2 regions of the Aeribacillus sp. FSL K6-1121 genome follow, and region 1 is predicted to be linked to the other one. Evidence: riboswitches for the same ligand, from Rfam matches in the RefSeq annotation. Region 1 holds a riboswitch; the other holds the start of a gene.
The links. A riboswitch is a leader RNA that binds a small molecule or an ion and turns the genes downstream of it on or off. The one in region 1 is predicted to bind thiamine pyrophosphate.

Region 1 (3,138 bases):
GTGACAAAAATATCTTCCAGCCATTTCAATTCTTCTTCCCGTTTTCCTTCTGCAAGCTCATTCATTAAATCTTTCAGCCATTTTGCCAATTCACCGAATTCTGTTGATGCGTACATTTTTACCCACTCGCCGTAAAACTCATGTTCACTAGCACCAGGAATCTCATGTAAGCGTGTGCCGATTTCATAATAGCTCCATGTACATGGAAGGACTGCGGCAACCAGTTCTGCCAATGATCCTCGCTGCGACACATTTAACATATAGCTCGTATATGCAACGGTTGTAGCAGCAGGCTGAACTTGTTCTAATTTTTCCTTCTCTATTCCTATTCTTTCAGCGTATTGACGATGCAAATCCATTTCCACTTTTAACGTCGAATGTAGAAGATCAGCAAAAACTGTCATTGTTTGAAGATTGTGAGCCTTTAAGCTTCCAAGGGCAAACAGGCGGCAGTATTCGATTAAATAAAGATAATCCTGCTCCATAAAAAAGCGAAATTTGTCGATATCCAGCGTCCCATTGCCGATTCCTTGAACAAACGGATGATGGTAACTCGCTTCCCAAATCGGTTTTGCAGTTTTATACAATCGGTCTGTAAACATTTGAATTACCCCTTTCACAGCTTTTGTAATTGTCATCGTTTTTTCTGATACCAATCAAATAAAAACGCGATCAGCGATTTTGTAAATGTTTTTAATTGGGGGATGGACAGCTTTTCATTCACCGAGTGTGCATCTTCAAGCGTGCCCGGTCCATATAAAACGACGGGAATTCCCGCTTCACTCAGCCAGCCGCCGTCTGTCACAGTAGGGGACATCGTCAGCTTTGCTTCCTCATTAAATGCCAGTTTATGTGCTTTTTGTAATGTTTTCACTCCGAGTGAATGTTCGTCATATGAAAAAGCTGGGAAAATTTCTCCTCGATCTTCAATCATCGATGTGCCGCCCCATTTAAATTTCGGAGGATATTTCCGAAGCCATAGATCAGCCATTGCAACATGATGGATATGTTCTTCAATTTCCCGGATCACCTCTACATAATGCTCTTCCGGGTAATAGTGAACGGTAATCCAAAGGGAACATTTATCGGCCACAAAAGCGGCGTGCCTTCCACCTTCAATCACTGCAGGATTAATTGTGGCAGAACCAGGCGGAAAGCCTTTGCTCGTTTTCATCACTGCCCAATGCTGTTCAAGCTCTCGCAGTCCTTCAATAATTTTCATCATTTTTTCAATCGCGCTTGCCCCAAAAAGCTTCCCGCCGGCATGAATCATTTGTCTTCTCGTGCCATCGTGAAATGTCTCGGGGCTTTCAATTGTAATCCAGCCCGTGATCACCCCGCCCTGCCCTTGTATTTCACAGTTGCTTGAATCGACAACGATGGCAAAATCAGCTCGATATCCCCGGTCGCAGCACGATTTTGTTCCTGCTTCGCCTACTTCTTCACCGACGACGGACTGAAAAATGATATCCCCTCCCGGCTCAATGCCGTTTTCTTGCAGCAGCTTTAATGCAAACAGACTGGCAGCCATTCCCCCTTTCATATCCGCTACACCGCGTCCATATATGTAATCCCCTTTAACCGTTGCCTCAAAAGGAGGCGTTAGCCATTCTTCTCCCTCTTCGATTGAAGCGACATCAATATGCCCGTTAATAATTAAACTGTGGTAATTTTCTGGATCTTTTCCTTTTTTCGTTCCTACTACGACTGGATCTTGTTCATATAAATCCCATTGATCAATGGAAAAGCCGATGTCTTCCAAATATGAGGCGACATACTTTTGAGCCTCTTTTGCATTTCTTGCCGGAGGGCTTGGCGTTTCAAACGATACGAGTGTTTTTAGAAGATTCAGAAGTTCTTCTTCCCTTTCATCAATTTGCTGAAATAGCGTTTGTAACACGTTGTCTCCCCTTTCTTAACATTTTGTTTTGAAAAATGGTTTGCCAACCAGCCTTGTAATGCAAAAAGCCCGTTCCCAATATAAGGGAACGGGCAAGTATATACAAAACCCATAGACAGGTTTCGATATTACTGCACCACTTCCCTACGCTAGTATGATCTAGATCAGGTTCAAAGGGTCAAGGCACACGCCTTTCTCAGCCTTTCGGCTCCCCTAGTGGTTGATAATTCTATGAAATTTTGATTTTATTACATTAAATCATATCGTTTGCAAAATGACAAGCTGGTTGCGTCATCTTTTAGCCGTCTTGAGCAGTTCTCGATAGCCGATCCTCGTAAACTGGAGATGTTCATCAATATAATTCTCTCTTTGCAAATGGCGGATCGCCTCATCAGACAGTTGTATGTGCACCTGTTGAAACTTCTGGTTGAGTTCGTCAAACGAACTGTTTAAAATAAATTCTGCCCCGAGGATCTGAACAATTCGTTCCATCTCCGGATCTCTTTTCAACAACAAGTGAGCAACTCTGTCTTTCATAAGCACAAGCTCTTGTTTCAACTTGGAAGCTTCATTCTCCTTTTCGCGAATTCGAAGTCGGTACATTTGTTTTTCTTCTTCACCGATATTCGCTCTCGTCAAAAGCTCCTCCAATAATTGTGTTTTATCTAGCTCCAATTTATTTAACTGCTGTTCTTTTTTCATCATTTCCGTCTCGTTGATCCAATCGCTTTGAACAAACTCCTTTTTCCCCTCTTTATTGACCGGTCCAATCCGATCCATTTTTCGATACAAAAGAAATACGAGAACGACTAAACATCCGTTCATTAGCAAGGTTAAAAAACGGACTAGGACATCATTAAAGGCGATGAAATAAAAAAGAACCAATACAACAACCACTGCAATGAGCACTTTCAATAAGGTTATCACAAGATTTGTCGGCTGCTTTGTCAACCTTCCCAATCTCCTTCTCTTTCAAAATAAAGCAAATTTAATTATAGCGAATATGGCTCAAAAATTCGAGAAGAAAAACATGTTTTTATATTAGCAAAAATTGAAAATCTGTAAGCCATTTTTGCGAAAATCAAAAATGAAAAGTCTTCGCTGAAAGAAACAGCGCTTCATTTTTCCGGGAAACATTTCTTAGGGCATCGAAAACAGTGATTTTGGCCTCTTCCTCGGAACGATCAAAAAACAAAACAGGGGCAGTTCAAAGTCCATTTTAGATGTTTATTGTTCGC
Region 2 (3,138 bases), 400 kb from region 1:
GCAGCTGAAATTGGACAGCGAATCGAACTGATTGATAAGCAAATGGCTGACGCACTAATAGTAGTTGCCGTGTTAACAAGCATTATCACGCCGATAGGATTTAAAAAATTATTCCCTAAAAAAATGGCGGTGCAGCCTAAAAAGAAAATTGCTTTTATTGGTGCAAATCAAATGACCCTTCCAGTCACAAGAGAATTGGACAAAAATTTGTATGAAGCAACCGTATATCATACACAGCAAGACAAAATTGAAAACGGGACTGCTCAATCGGTGTTTAAAATTGAAGAATTGAAAGACTATTCGATAGAATCATTGAATGAACACCACATAATGGAAGCTGATATAGTAATAGTGGCTACTGGGGATGAAGAAAGAAATGCGGAAATTGCGACATATGCAAAAGAATGCGGCGTAGAACAGGTCATCGCCTCAATTTCTTCCCCGGAGTTGGATCAAGCATTAAAAGAAAAGGGGATCAGCGTATTTTCCGTCATGCTGTCAACAAAAACGCTGCTCAGGGCTTTGATCGAATCGCCTGGCGTTATGCGGATCTTAACAAACCAAGACAACTCTCTTTATCAAATTAATATGAATAACCGAAAATATGATGGAATGAAGCTTCGATACTTTCCGTTTACAGGAGATTGTATCTTTGTCCGGATTTTTCGAGGTGAAGATTCCATTGTGCCTCACGGCGATACCGAATTGAAAAAAGGGGACCGCTTGATTGTAACGGGTTCCCGCAAATATGTAAATGAGTTAAAAGATGAGCTGGAATTTAGCAAATAATATTTGCAAACAAAACAAATTGTGATAGCATGAAATTAGTATGAAAATTTAATAAGCATCCACTAGGGGAGCCTTTGGAAAGGCTGAGATTAAAGTGTTGACTTTAAGACCCTTTGAACCTGATCTGGATGATGCCAGCGTAGGGAAGTGGGAATTTGAAACATATGTCTGATATTCCATTACCACTTTCCAGCAAGGAAGGTGGTTTTTTATTGTTTCCAGTCTCACCCTTGGACAGCTGCTTTCCAGTTTTGAACCTTGAAAGACGAGTGTGAGCGTCTTTCTCATGAAAGGAATGTACAATGTTGGAACTTCATGCCGTAACAGACGGAACAAAACCGGTCAACGAGCTAATACGCATAATTTTGTCCATATCAGATCATGTTGATTACGTTCATATACGAGAAAAAAATAAAAGACCATGTGAGATCATTCATCTTGTAGAACAGCTTTTGGCAAACGGGATAAGGAGAGAACAGCTTGTTATCAACGATCGGCTCGATGTTGCGCTCCTAACAGGCGTTCAAAATGTTCATCTTCCGGGAACCGGCCTGCCGGTAAAAAAAGTGAAAAGCGCTTTTCCGCAAATAAAAGCCGGTGTCAGCGTCCATTCATTAGATGAAGCGGTAAAAGCAGAAAAAGACGGAGCAGACTATTGTTTTTTCGGAAACGTTTTTGAAACGAACAGTAAAAAAGGACTTCCGGCAAAGGGAACAGATTTGCTTGGGAAAATCGTTGGACACGTCAATATTCCTATTATCGCCATCGGTGGGATCACGCCTGATAATATGCAAAAGGTTTTAGAAAAAAAAGCAAGCGGTATTGCCGTTATGTCCTATATCTTTTCTTCGAAAGATCCAGAGAGCGCTGCCAAACTTTTCAGGAAAGGGGAAGCTTTTTCAAATGAACGTTTTTGATGTTGGAATCATCGGGGGAGGGGTCATCGGCCAAGGGATCGCCTATGAGCTATCAAAAGCAGGGCTGAAGACCGCCGTGTTTGAAAGCGGCGAAATCGGAGGTAAAGCGACATCCGCTGCAGCAGGAATGCTGGGTGCCCATTCTGAAAATGAAAAAAGAGACATATTTTTTGAGCTATGCTTAGAGAGCCGAAATTTATATCCGAGCCTTGCAAAAGAATTATTGGAGCAATCTGGTGTGGATATTGAGCTTGTGCAGGAAGGCATGTATCGGCTTGCATTTACTGAGGATGAAGGCCGCTTTCTGCAATCGCTTGCAGATGAGGATGAGCTAGAATGGCATTCAAGGGAAAACGTACTGGCAAATGAGCCACATGTTTCTGAAGACATTGTGGGAGCTCTTTGGCTTAAGCATGACGGCCAAGTAAAAGGTTCATCTGTTTGCCACGCATATGCGAAAGGCGCTAGAAAATATGGTGCATCTATTTTTGAACAATGTCCTGTTTTCGACGTGATTAAAGAGGGAAAAGCATACAAGCTTGTCACTTCCCAAGGAGTTTTTATATGTGGAAAAGTCGTCGTTTCAAGCGGAGTTTGGAGTGGCTTTTTCTTTGAAAAGCTGGGGCTGAGAAATCCAATGAAGCCCGTTAAAGGAGAATGCTTAGCCATAAAACCGAAAAAACTGGTGATCAACAAAACAGTGTTTTACGAGCACTGTTATATCGTACCGAAAAAAGACGGCACCGTTATTATTGGAGCAACTTCTTATGAAAACGACTGGGATACGCATCCGACAGTCAAAGGAGTATCCGAATTAATGATAAAGGTTCAGAAAATTATGCCAGAAATCGGGTCTGAACCGGTCGTTAGTGCTTGGTCGTCGCTCAGGCCGCAAACAGCTGACGGCTGGCCGTATTTTGCCGAGCACCCGGAGCATGAGGGAATCTTTTTTGCGACCGGCCATTATCGAAACGGCATTCTTCTAGCGCCGATTACAAGCTTGATCGTAAAAGACATGATTTTGAAAACGAATCAATATGAGCGTTATGTTCATACCTTCTCTTTAAACCGATTGCTTTCTGATGCGAAAGGGAGGTGATTAAACAGTGAAACTTCGCATTAACGGCCAGCAGATGGAAGTGGAGAATAGTGTTCGGAACATAGAAGATTTGCTGAACTTTTTTCAATTGCAGGAAAGAATTGTTGTCGTTGAACGAAATGGTGAAATTGTTTCAAAAGAACAATACAGTATCCAGACATTAAATGATGGTGATCAAATTGAAATTGTCCATTTTGTTGGAGGGGGATGATGATTCATGTTAAAAATAGGTGATAAAACATTTCAGTCGAGATTAATGTTAGGAACTGGAAAATATCCGTCTTTTGAGATACAAAAAGAAGCGGTGGAAGCCTCAGGTGCTGAAATTTTGAC

Region 2: it holds a riboswitch for thiamine pyrophosphate, as region 1 does, so the genes downstream of both, tenI (thiazole tautomerase TenI) here and NSQ61_RS08205 (acetylornithine deacetylase) in region 1, are expected to answer to the same signal.

Annotation. Positions count from the first base shown of each region.
Region 1 covers NZ_JBBOPS010000001.1:1,669,559-1,672,696, forward strand. Annotated here, with positions in the region: gene tenA (thiaminase II) at 1-602, opposite strand, end outside; gene NSQ61_RS08205 (acetylornithine deacetylase) at 635-1,900, opposite strand; TPP riboswitch at 2,025-2,125, opposite strand; gene NSQ61_RS08210 (hypothetical protein) at 2,192-2,851, opposite strand.
Region 2 covers NZ_JBBOPS010000001.1:2,069,013-2,072,150, reverse strand. Annotated here, with positions in the region: gene NSQ61_RS10095 (monovalent cation:proton antiporter family protein) at 1-789, shown strand, start outside; TPP riboswitch at 844-952, shown strand; gene tenI (thiazole tautomerase TenI) at 1,092-1,706, shown strand; gene thiO (glycine oxidase ThiO) at 1,693-2,805, shown strand; gene thiS (sulfur carrier protein ThiS) at 2,813-3,016, shown strand; gene NSQ61_RS10075 (thiazole synthase) at 3,023-3,138, shown strand, end outside.